DNA from 3 places in the Paenibacillus sp. W2I17 genome. Region 1 is predicted to be linked to each of the others. Evidence: riboswitches for the same ligand, from Rfam matches in the RefSeq annotation. Region 1 holds a riboswitch; each other region holds the start of a gene.
The links. A riboswitch is a leader RNA that binds a small molecule or an ion and turns the genes downstream of it on or off. The one in region 1 is predicted to bind cyclic di-AMP.

Region 2: linked by a shared signal. The riboswitch ahead of QF041_RS02555 (3D domain-containing protein) and the one ahead of QF041_RS10050 (C40 family peptidase) in region 1 are both predicted to bind cyclic di-AMP.
Region 3: linked by a shared signal. The riboswitch ahead of QF041_RS20555 (resuscitation-promoting factor) and the one ahead of QF041_RS10050 (C40 family peptidase) in region 1 are both predicted to bind cyclic di-AMP.

What each region holds. Positions count from the first base shown of each region.
Region 1 is NZ_JAUSXM010000001.1:2,313,433-2,317,694, reverse strand. It holds gene QF041_RS10070 (hypothetical protein) at 1-241, shown strand, start outside; gene QF041_RS10065 (hypothetical protein) at 361-579, shown strand; gene QF041_RS10060 (carboxymuconolactone decarboxylase family protein) at 721-1,050, shown strand; gene QF041_RS10055 (hypothetical protein) at 1,103-1,801, opposite strand; gene QF041_RS10050 (C40 family peptidase) at 1,926-2,390, opposite strand; cyclic di-AMP (ydaO/yuaA leader) riboswitch at 2,396-2,527, opposite strand; gene pelA (pectate lyase) at 2,956-3,909, shown strand; tRNA gene QF041_RS10040 (tRNA-Leu) at 4,086-4,169, shown strand.
Region 2 is NZ_JAUSXM010000001.1:554,602-558,863, reverse strand. It holds gene QF041_RS02560 (polysaccharide deacetylase family protein) at 127-918, shown strand; gene QF041_RS02555 (3D domain-containing protein) at 1,026-1,697, opposite strand; cyclic di-AMP (ydaO/yuaA leader) riboswitch at 1,700-1,896, opposite strand; gene QF041_RS02550 (amino acid ABC transporter ATP-binding protein) at 2,117-2,839, opposite strand; gene QF041_RS02545 (ABC transporter substrate-binding protein/permease) at 2,826-4,262, opposite strand, start outside.
Region 3 is NZ_JAUSXM010000001.1:4,569,081-4,573,342, forward strand. It holds gene rsmA (16S rRNA (adenine(1518)-N(6)/adenine(1519)-N(6))-dimethyltransferase RsmA) at 1-883, opposite strand, end outside; gene rnmV (ribonuclease M5) at 888-1,433, opposite strand; gene QF041_RS20555 (resuscitation-promoting factor) at 1,589-2,773, opposite strand; cyclic di-AMP (ydaO/yuaA leader) riboswitch at 3,047-3,300, opposite strand; gene QF041_RS20560 (TatD family hydrolase) at 3,542-4,262, opposite strand, start outside.

The DNA of each region.
Region 1 (4,262 bases):
TACGGAATTCGATGACCTTTATCCCTATATGATTGAACATCCTCAATTTTTCTGGTACAAACGCTATGTTGCCTGGTCAGAATTACTGACGATTGTAGGCTTGTGCGAAGAGTTGTCCTTCTCTTGGAAAGAACAATTTACACCGCATCAAGTGGAGTACCTTGAAGAACGTGTGATGTCCGCCAAAGTGCTTGATTTTTGGTTCGAGAAGAACGACAGCAAAGAGCACGCGCAGCGGTAACTTTCAGTCGGGACATAATTTCGAATGACATGACAGTCCAATACAGTCACGTGAGACCTAAATGACATTTCATTTAGGTCTCTTTTTGTAAATAAATTTGGAATATAGGAGCCATGAAGATGATCAGTGATACAGAACTGGACGCCCTGCGTCTGTCAGGTGAGAAAGTAAGAGTAGTACGGGACGAGCTGGAATCTAACGATGTAACCGGGATTGTTGTTGCCTGGGATGGCGAGCAGGTACTTATCCGTCGTCAGAATCGACGTGTCGTTAAGCTGGATCGAGGTTACCGATATCAGCTGTTCAGCGAGCCGCGCCAGAGTCCACTTAGTGAGTAACAGCTTATAATTATGGCAGAGCCATGAGCGTTAAATGTTTGGAATTACCATGATTTCTTGGCATAATTGACTCACTCGGGAGAGAAGATAGGTACAGTGAGGAAGATCTGTAACTATAGCCGAGAGGGTGTGCTACAAGCCATGACATTGATGAATGATAAAGTTCATGCCTACAAGGATCAGATTGGAGCATTAAGCGATGTGCTGCCAGGTGTGGTTAAGTCGTATCATGAGTTTACCGGAGAATGCTTCCAACCTGGCGTGATTGATGCGAAGACAAAACAGCTAATTGCACTCGGCATTGGATTATTCGCCAACAATGAGGTATGTACCTTCTACCATGTAGAAGAAGCCCGTGCCAAGGGAGCAACAGATCAGGAGATTATGGAGACCGTTGCGGTGGCCGGAGCTGTTGGAGGAGGACATGCCCTGTCTCAGGGTGCGATGCGAGTGCAGAAGGCGCTGCATTAATGAAAAAACATGGTCATACTCTGTTTAGTACAGGAGTAATGACCATGTTTTTTTAAAGTTCATCTTTACTTGTTTTACTGTTCAGTTTTTTATTGTATTTGTCCACGTCCGCAAATTTTTCCATTATGGAATAGCGTGCCTTATATTTAATCGATGATGATTTAGTCCAATATTCAATCGTTGATCGGTCACTGGTCCAATTATATATAAAACTGTTATTGTAGCTTTCAAGCTCTGGTTTACCATATTTATTCGTAAGTTCTTCCAAAATTTCATCAGAATCCTGATTAGTCAAAGTGCCGAAATCGTAACTTGCTTCAATCATTAAAAAGTCATCTAATGGATATGCATCTGCTGCATTTTCCATTTCTTCAAGGCGCTGGTCCATTATTTTGTATATCTCTTCTTTCCTTGTTTCTGTGGTATTGGGGTTATTTAATTCCTCTGATAATTCACTTCCTTCTTCCATCATTTCCAGAATGCCATCATTGTCTAATAAATCAGTGAATACGTATTTAGCATCTGCTTTCTTACCCAAGACTACAAGATTGGAATACTCGATACTTTTCTCATGGTCATTATGTACGTCCTCTTCATAGCCCAAGTTACCGTTCTTTTCTTCGGCTGAAATGACTTTGTCGATCTTGGTACCCCATGAAACATCTCTAAAATCTTTTTCGTTCTCACTACTGCATCCTAAACTACCTATTACTAAAATAGCAAAACTTAAAACAAACATTAACTTTTTCAATTGTTCTCCTCATCTCCTTTTATTTCCTAAAACATTTTACATTGTTTAAGAAAGCAGTTAAAGACAAAAAATGGTTAAACAAAAAAGGCATCCGGTTAATAACCGATGCCTTTTTGTATGTGAATTACATTTTACCTAACATTTTATCATACATAAACTGTCCAGTTACCCGACGTGCTGTTACATAGCGGTCATTGAAGTATGGATTCGATAACTTCGTGATGCTTACGCCTTTACTGCTGGAGGCGTGAGCGAATTGTCCACCGCCGATATATACACCTGTATGTGAAATGCCTTTGCCTGTTGTATTAAAGAACACCAGATCACCTGTCCGAACATTGCTCTTGGATACCGGAGTACCTGCTTTGGCTTGCTGCTGAGAAGTACGTGGCAATTCAATACTGTATTTGTTGAAAAGATATCTCATAAAACCAGAACAGTCGAAGCCGGCTACAGTTGTGCCACCCCATTTGTAAGGAATACCTGTCATGTTGTTCACTACGGAGTTGATACTGCTTGCCTCTGTGCTTGTTGCCCCGGATGTAAATAATACAGCTGCTCCAAAAATGGAGATAATCAGTTTTTTCAAAATCAATGTTCTCCCTTCGATGCCTACGGAGTTAGCTAAGGGTTCGGTAGAAGGTTCCCTATATTTCCTATGTATAAGAATAATTCACCCAAATTGGTTCCCCCGTTTTCAAACATGAAACTCGGCAATGAATAATTAAGTTTTTGTAACTATTTGAAACTATATTGCATAAATGCGTAATTGTCAAACCCATTTAAAACCCTTCGTAATACCTCAATGTTAGCGGAATTAAGGTTTTTATATGAAAGAAGGGATCAAGTTTGGGTATCATTCATGACAAAAACGTCATTATTGATTCGTTTAAGACGAATTTGGATAAATAAATAGGTTTGTCATGAGTTAAAAGAACTATCCCGTTATGTAGAATTGGAGAGATTATATTCATTAAGTTGCATATATTGACAAAAATCGATTTTTTGCATATTATCTGATTATCCAATCCACATATTGGATTAAAATTGATTTTATTATGCGATAAATACAAATAAAGGAGGTTTATAGACGCGTATCATAGGTAAAGTAGAAGTGGAAGATTTATAAAAACGAGCATAGGAGAGTGTTACAATTGAAAGCGAAGAAAATAATTACTTTTGTCCTGGCATGTACGATGGTGTTTTCAGCAGTTGGAATGGCAGTTCTTCCTGTAGGGACGGTATCTGCTGCGGATGCATCGGGTACGACAGCGAGTATTTCTGATATTTTGAAGAACCAGCTGCCGGATGGAGGTTGGAGAAAAGATTATAAACAGACAAGTGGAGAGTGGGCGAAGTCCACGATTGACAACAAGGCTACATACTCAGAAATTAGAAGATTGGCGAAGGAATTTAAAAAGACGAATGATCCGCGTTACTCCACAGCTGCAATCAAAGGAATTAACTTTTTGATCAACATGCAGTATTCAAACGGCGGATGGCCACAAGTTTACCAAAGCTCTGGATATCACAAGCATATCACTTACAATGATGATGCCATGATTAATGTAATGATCATGCTGGATGAAGTAGCGGCACGCAAAGGTGATTTCTCGTTTATCGACAGCACACTTGCTAACCGCAGTAAAAATTCAGTTGCCAAAGGTGTGGAGGCGATTCTAAATACACAAGTCGTTTCAGGTGGTAAGCTGACAGCATGGGGACAACAACATGATTCCAGTTCCCTTAAACCAGCGAGCGCAAGAATCTACGAAGTGCCATCGCTGACAGCTGGAGAGAGTGTAACGATTGTTAAATTTCTGAAAACCAGACCTGCTAACGCTAAAATTACTGCATCCATTAAAGGAGCGGAGGCTTGGTTTAACAAGGTGAAAATTACGGGTTACAAATATGAAAGAGCTAATGGAGATAGTAAAATTATCGCTGATTCCAAAGCTGCACCAATTTGGGCACGCTTCTATGAGATAGGAACGGATAAACCAATCTTTATTGGTCGTGACGGGGTAGTAAAATACAAATTAAGTGATATTGATAAAGAAAGAAGAGGCGGTTACGCATGGTATGGCAACTGGCCTTCCAAGCTATAATTTGAAGTATGCTTCCATTATAATAAACCAAACTATTAGCAGCAGTTAAAGGTAAAGCCCGAATCGACATGGACGTCTGGTTCGGGCTTTATTGTTATTATTTTCAGTGTTGACATGATAGATTCCGCATGATATATTATTTCTTGTCGCCGATATTGATGACGGAGATACAATATGCGGTCGTGGCGGAATTGGCAGACGCGCACGGTTCAGGTCCGTGTGGGCTAACCCCCGTGGAGGTTCGAGTCCTCTCGACCGCATCTAATGAAAAGGCTCCTTAAGCTAACGCTTAAGGAGTCTTTTTTTGCATTTTTTGATATAACACTAGATTTAGTATCCAAGAGATTAGTGCT
Region 2 (4,262 bases), 1.8 Mb from region 1:
TTATATATGGAGGAATTATGGCTGTCATGAGCTAAATCCGCAATGAAACTTCTCACACTGCGCATATTTTATGGAACCCCCGGGCATACCAAGGAGAACGTCATTTTGGAAAAGGAGGCCGTTATGATGCGCGTACGCCTCATTATGCTGATGGTTATCGTTATTTTTCTAGGGGGATATCATGCTCCAGTTTCATCGCGTGATGTTTCAAGCCCGTCAAGTGAATCAGTATCAGGTTCGGATTCTGCAGAAGAAGAACAACTGACATTGGGACAGTTACGTCAAAAATATGCCGATACGTTCAAAACCAATGGTCCTTCAACAAAGAAGGTTGCACTGACTTTTGATGATGTACCTGATCCACGGTTTACTCCACAAGTGCTGGATGTATTGAAGAAATACAATGTCAGAGCTACATTCTTCATCGTGGGTAGTCGTGCTGAGAAACATCCGGATCTGGTGAAACGCATCGTTAAGGAAGGGCATATGGTTGGTAATCACAGCTACAATCATCCTGAATTCAGTAAGCTGTCGATGAATGCCTTTCGCAAACAAATTTTACATACCGGGGATATTATTCGACGATTGGCGGGATACACGCCGAAGATGATTCGGCCGCCTTATGGAGACATTAATGAAGAACAGCTGAGATGGGCTGCCAAACAACACTATAGCATTGTGAACTGGAACGTAGACTCCCTGGACTGGAAAGGCCTTTCAAAGGAACAGGTGAAAGATAACATCCTGTCTGCCGTAAAACCCGGATCCATCGTTCTGCAACATGCTGGAGGCGGTGTAGGATCAAACCTGAACGGCACGATTGAGGCTTTGCCTGAAATCATTGAGGAACTTCGTAATCGAGGGTATGAACTGGTCACCTTGGACGAGATGTTGGGATTGCCAAAGGCCAAAAATTAGGATGACCGTGATAGCAAATAAATGAGAACATAAAAGGGTGCTGTTCAATCGCAAATTAGCGACTGGCAGACACCCTGTTTGAATTCATTTTAAATGTAATTTACTCTCTATTTCAGAATGTACAGCTCGATATCCTGAAAACCAAATGTGCTTACGGACTGTTTGCTACCCGGGATAAAGATATCAATCCGATGACCCTTGATTGCACCGCCCACATCACGCGCTGTGGCTACAAAAGCCTGTTTTGGCAATCCTGGATGGCTGTGACCAGTTACCAGTACTTTGGTTCCGAGTGGAATCACACTTGGATCAACTGCAATCGTGCCCAGTTCAAGGTCATTTCCGAAATAATCGACTGCACCCCAGCCTCCATTTTCAGACGGATCAGCAGAGTATGCCGTTGCTTTTACGTTCACAGCTTTGCTGTAATCGAATGTTTTACCCCAGGCCTGAACCACTTTGTTATCTGCGTTAACGTCCAAGCTTGCTGTGGTAACCGTTTTGGCTTGGGTCTTGCTCTCCGTCGCCGCGGCAGCAACATTGTTTGCCTTACCGGGAATCGTAATTTTCAAACCACCATAAATGTTGTAAGGTGAAATGTCGTTGTTTGCTTTAACCAACGTGTTCATTGCTACTCCATATTGTTTTGATAAGGTGTAGAAGGTATCCCCTTCTTTGGCCACATGAACTGAATCGGCGTGAGCCGGAACGGCTTGAATGAGCATTGCTGTTGTCATTAATGCTACTGCTGTTTTGGCTATACGTTTCTTGTTAATCATGGTCTTCCTCCCTCATTGTGCCTGCGAAGTTAGTTGTCGGATTCGGATGAGGAGCCCACCCTATAGGTTCTTCATTACATTTGAAACGTTATGTACCCCTAATTCACCCCAAGCAGTGTGCTGTAGATCTTCCCCCTGCACAATCTGCATCGTTACATCCCCCGCACTCCCTGTCCGGAAGTTTCGGCAGAGTTCAATATATCACAATTTTGTAACCTGAACTTGTAGTAATTCTTACCAAATGGTTTTTTAGCATGTAAGCATATGTAAGAGTACTGGATACTTTAGAAATATTGGACGACCCGATTCCTTTACATTTGGTAACAGAATAGTTACTTTTCCGAATCCATACGTGATTATTAACCATAAAAAAATAGCGTCACCGACTCGAAGTCAGTAACGCTATTGATCACTTTCATTTAGAGTACTTTGGCAAGAAAATCACGTGTACGTGAATTTTTCGGTGCTCCAAACACCTCATCAGGTGTTCCCTCTTCTACAATAACCCCGCCATCCATGAACAGGATCCGGTCTCCTACTTCACGTGCAAAACCCATTTCATGCGTTACAATGACCATAGTCATCCCGCCTTCTGCAAGACGTTTCATGACATCCAACACTTCACCGACCATCTCGGGGTCCAGTGCCGAAGTAGGCTCGTCAAACAGCATGACATGCGGCTGCATGGCCAATGCTCTTGCAATGGCGATCCGCTGCTTCTGTCCACCGGACAGCTGATTCGGGAATGTATCTTTTTTATCGTACAAGCCCACGGTGTTAAGCAGATCAGCAGCAATTTTCTCCGCTTCCTGAGTGGATTGTTTTTTCACTTTAATCGGAGCAATCGTAATGTTTTGCTGTACCGTTTTGTGTGGGAACAGGTTGAAATGCTGGAACACCATGCCCATTTTTTCCCGAGTTGCATTAATGTTGTGCTTCGGATCGGTGATTGACACACCTTCAAAATCAATCTCACCCGAGGTAGGCTGTTCCAACAGGTTCAGACAACGTAAGAAAGTACTTTTACCTGAACCGGAAGGGCCGATGACTACGACAACCTCACCTTTGCCAATCGTCACGTTAATGCCCTTAAGCACATCGTTATTACCATAAGATTTGTGTAATTGTCTAACGTCTATCACTTGCACTCAACTTCCTTTCCAGTCGTCCAAGCAGCTTGGACAAAATAAACGTTAATACAAAGTAGATGGCTGCTGCAATCAAAAATGGACTCAAGCCTTGATACGTAATGTTTTTGACCACACTTGCCTGATACATAATGTCCACCATACCGATAACAGAGATAATGGAGGATTCCTTGATGATCGTTATGAATTCATTACCAATTGCCGGCAATACGGCCTTGAAAGCCTGTGGCAATATGATGTAACGCATTGCTGCACCTCTGCCCATTCCGAGGGAGCGAGCTGCTTCCAACTGGCCACGATCCACCCCTTGAATACCTGCACGGAAAATCTCCGCCAGATAGGCACCACTATTGATTGAAAGTGTAATGATACCTGCCTGAAGTGCAGTGAAGTTAATGCCAAAGCTCAGGGAAAAACCATAGTAAATAATCATCAATTGTACCAGCATCGGTGTGCCACGGATCACTTCAACGTAAGCAGTACCGATCCAGCGCAAGATTGCAGCGTCATGCAAACGGAACAAACAGATGATCAATCCTATAATTACCCCGAAGATAACCCCAAGTGCAGACAACAGAAGTGTGTATCCTACACCTGTAGCATAGAAACTTTTGTACTCCCAGAATACTTGGAAAATATTTTGTGATTTGTTCGCTTTATCCGCCATCAAGAGGCTGGCATCCGTCACCATTTGATTGATTTTATCTTCGCTTTTCAGTCGCTCCAGTGTTCCATTTACTGCAGCTAGCAGCTCGGTATTACCTTTACGAATCCCGATTGCCGCTTCTGCTTGCTCTTCGTCCGGAACAGCAGCAGCAAGTCCAATGATATCGTCCAGATAACCTGCAGCAACGGTATCTTCAACGATTGCCGCGTCAATGCGTTTTGTTTGCAGTTGAAGCACGATATCCGAGATTTTATCCAGCGCAGTAAGCTTCGCTCCTGGAATACTCTGTCCGATCGTTTCCTGAATGGAGCCTTTCTGAACGCCAATCTTCGCATTTTCAAGTTCTGCCATGGTTGGATATTTGTCTTTATCCACATTGCGAACCATAATCACTTGTTTTGATTTATAATAGGTGTCGGAAAAATCGATACTTTTCTTCCGCTCATCCGTCGGCGTCATACCTGAAATCACCAGATCAACACGCCCGCTCTGCAATGAAGGCAGAAGACCGTCGAAGCCCATATCCTCAATCACAAGCTCAGCGCCAAGATCTTTGGCAATCTCTTTGGCGATCTCAATATCGAAGCCGACGATTTCATCTTTGCCATTAATCACTTTATGGAATTCGTATGGTGCAAAATCAGCACTTGTACCGAGCACCAGCTTTTTACTGCTTGAATTGTCTGTAGTCCCACTTGCAAATGCCACAGGAACGGCAGTTGTCAGTAGAACAACAAAGGTCAACAGCAT
Region 3 (4,262 bases), 2.3 Mb from region 1:
CTGCTTCCCACATTACGGTGCTGAGTGTGGCATACTCTTGCAGACTCAACGTCTCTCCACGTCGGGACGGTTGAATACCTGCCTGCTCCAGCAGAATGTCTGCCTGTTCCCGGTTCTCCTTTGTGAAGAAACGTGCCTTCAAGTTGTTTGAGATTGTTTTTCTCCGTTGGGCAAAAGAAGCCTGTACCACTTCGAAGTAGTGTGCTTCATCCGGAATCTCCACTGGTGGTTTCTCACGCACTTTCAGCTTAATGACAGCTGATTCCACATTAGGTTGCGGAATGAAGACTGTAGGCGGCACAATACACACAAGCTCCGGCATACTGTAGTACTGAACTGCGATGCTTAGACTGCCGTAGTCTTTTGATCCCGGTGCAGCAGCCATGCGTTCAGCCACTTCTTTTTGGATCATGACAACAATGCTGTCTACCGGCAGTTTCTCTTCAAGCAGTTTCATCATGATTGGAGTCGTTACATAATAAGGCAGGTTAGCCACGACACTGACTTTGTCCACGGATGCAAAATCCGTATTAAACAACTCAGCCAGATCAAGCTTCAGCACATCCCCATGATGAACACGTACATTCGAATAAGGCTGCATCACTTCTCCCAGAATTGGGATCAAGCGCTGATCAATCTCTACGGCTGTGACAGGGCCGGCTACCCGAGCCAGTCGCTCCGTAAGGGCCCCAATACCCGGCCCGATCTCTAACGCGCCCTTGGACTCGTCCAAATCGGCTGCATTAACGATTTTGTTCAGTATATTTTGATCGATCAGAAAGTTCTGACCCAGACTTTTCTTAAATGAGAATCCGTGTCTTTGAATAATCTCTTTCGTACGCTTGGGCGTTGCAATTTCAATCGTCTCTTCCATGTCCTTCATATGCTCACAATCCTTCACGTTCAATTTGCGCTAATGCTGTAGAGAACTCTTCCCGTGTAATCTGAAATACACTGAGACGTTTGTGGAACTGCTTACCGTTACAATATCCGATGCCCAGCAGATTGCCCATCTCCATGCGACGTGCAGCAGCCTGCGGATGCACAATAAGTCCTGCTGCGATCAGGTCCTCCCAATCGATCAGGCTCGGAGCACCTTCGTATGAAGTATGTACGCGCGCCAGAGCATGACGGATCGCCTCTGGTGAGGCATTCTCCACCCCAATGTCCCCTTTGCGCGTTGCATCGGCTTCCGGAATGAAGGCATGTTTGCAGCCAGGCACCTTGTTCGCAATAATTTTTCGAATGCGTTCGCCAGCATGATCCGGATCTGTCAGTACAATGACTCCCCGTCTCTCCTGAGCAAGCGCAATCCGCTTCAGAATGCGTTGGTTGATGGCTGATCCACCTGTTTCTATGGTATCGGCTTCCACGGCCCGACGGATAGCTACCGTATCGTCACGGCCTTCCACCACAATGACTTCTTTTATCATGTTCCATTTCTTCCTTTCTAACGCAAAAAGAAGAGGAATATCCTCTTCTCTGCCAAACGGCGGGGGAGACTGAATTCAGACTCCTCCGCCGCATATTCCGCATGAATCATTCATGCAACTATTTTATAGCATTCCCATTTCAAAGTAAAACGATTTTAGTTCGCTTCCGGCTTCACCGGACCGATCACGTAGACCGTCTTGCCTTTCTTACGTCCAAAATTCAGGGCATGCTTCACACTGTCATAATACACATCAATTTTGTTGCCTTTAATGGCACCGCCTGTATCTTCCGCACGACGGAATCCCAGACCTTCGATATATACCCACCAGCCAATTGGAATGACTTTGGGATCAACCGCAATGGTGCGTCCTTCCGTTACACGAGTACCGGAAGCTGTTTTAGTTCCAATGCCAGGCTCTTCGGAAGAGTAGGCAGTCATGGATACATTTTTAAGTACTTTGGAGTATTTAAAAGAAGTTCCGGATACGGTAATTACTTTGCTGCCCGAGGCAGATGTTTTCTTCGAGTTCGTTGTTGTAGCCTTTTTGGTTGTTGACGTTTGAGCCGATACGGTCTGAATCTCAGGTTCCTTCACGACCGGTTTTGCTTTGGTGCCGACAGCGATCACTTTATCTACACGATTATTCGCGACAGATTTGCCGACCATTTTTTTGGAGACCAATTCTCCATCCTGAAATACCTTTTCGATATGCTGTACAATTGTGCCTTCTTTGCCGTTCACAACGACACGGTTATCCCCTTTGTACAAGCTAGGGTCAGCCGTTTTAATGACTTTGTAAGCGATCGGTTGCTCTACATCCACTGTACGCTTTGTTACGCGCACTACACGGATCTTCATCTCCGCTTTGATCGCAGTTCCAAGCGCCGGATACACTTTATCATTACTTTCAACTTGAATACCTGATTTTTGGATTGCATCTTCTACCGATGAATCGGTTGTATACAGAGTCTTGGTGTCTCCGTCTGCCGTAATGTTAACTGGAACGGCCCGCTCAATAACGATTCGGTCTCCATCTGTAATCGCCCCATTCATGGACATGGATACCTTATCGTGAGGGCTGACTGTGATCGACTGCTCCTCCAGCATTTCCTGAAGCATTCCTGTACGAGTCTCTACCACCTGAGCTTTGCCATCAATAACCAGTGAAATTTGTTTCCCGGCCTGACCGTAAACGACTAACAAGATCATGATTGTAAGCGCAATTGAGAAAATCGCGATCAATGCCATTTGACGCATGTTCTCATGCTTCCACCGCAACGCGAAAGACTTACTGGATGATCGTGACTCATGGGTCTCTTCTGGTTGGAATGTGCCCACTTCTCCGTCCTCCTTCATAGCCTCGCCGTCTAAAGTAATGCATGATGTCTTTGACGTGACTATACCAAATTTTCTACAGAACACAGATCGGACCAACATAATCCGGTTCTGCACCATGAATCAATCTTCGCAACATGATGTCATCCTCCTGAATACCTACCGTATGATGACAATATTTCTTTTATTCAAAAACAAAAAAGCCAAAGAAAGAGTGTAAGAGGAACTCTTTCGTGGCTTCCGAATGACTTTGAATATCGGAAATTCATGCACGAGGTTGCCTCTCTTTTTCCGCTTGCGAGGTTAGCTGTCGGGTTCGGGCGAAAGAGAGCCGCCCTATCTTGGGTCACCCGCTCATGGCGGACGCCCTTGAATTCACCCCGAGACCCAAAGAAGAAATCAAATATGGCTTCGCAGTTCCCTTCGCTGCTTTTGGGTCAGCGAACGTTGCGCATCGGCCAAATACACCGATGTTTAAGCCCTATTGGTTCCCCCGCTCTCCGATAACGGAGACTCAGCGAGACTGATTCATGAAAGTAATGTTGTTTCATCGGAAAGTGTCCCTTTGTTCATCCCCCGAACATCTGTCCAATTTTCCGCACAACAATTCACTGAAAAGATGATATCCTGTTTTGATGCATGTTGTAAAGCGTTGATCAAGTACGTTTTTCTGAATATTTGGTTAAAATATTGTAATATTCTTGATTTATTTGGATCAAAGGGCAAATTACCTCCGCTTACCTGCCTTTTTCACCTCATTTGCTCGTTTTTTTACCGAATTCCAAATCGTTCCATGGCATTTTTGGTTGTTATTGCAGCAATTTCCTCCACCGAAATGCCTTTAATTTCCGCAGCTGCCTCTGCAACCAGACGTACATGCGCTGTCTCATTTCGCTTCCCACGATAAGGGTGAGGTGTCAAATATGGAGCATCTGTTTCAATGAAAAACCGGTCCATAGGAACCTTCTCCAGCACCTCTTTGGGCTGCTTTGCATTTTTGAATGTGATCGGTCCTCCGAAGGAGAGATGGAAACCCATATCGAGACAACTTTTTGCTGTTTCCCAACTGCCCGAGAACGAGTGCATCACACCACCAACTTCTCCCGCCTTCTCTTCACGCAAAATTCTTATGATATCCTCATGTGCATCCCGATTATGGATGACAATTGGCATGTTCACTTCACGCGCCAAAGCAATTTGTTGTCGTAATACGCGATGCTGTATCTCTTTTGGTGAAGTATCCCAGTGATAATCCAATCCAATCTCACCGATCGCAACCACTTTTTCATGCTTGCATAAAGATGCAATCCACTCCAAATCGCCCTCCTGCATTGTGATCGCATCTACGGGATGCCACCCTACAGCTGCATATATAAAGTCATATGTTTCAGCGAGTTTCATTGTGGTTGGAATTGTCTCCCGGTTAAAGCCAATGTTGATCATGCGACCAACTCCTGCATCCACAGCACGCTGAATCGTGTCCTCGCGGTCC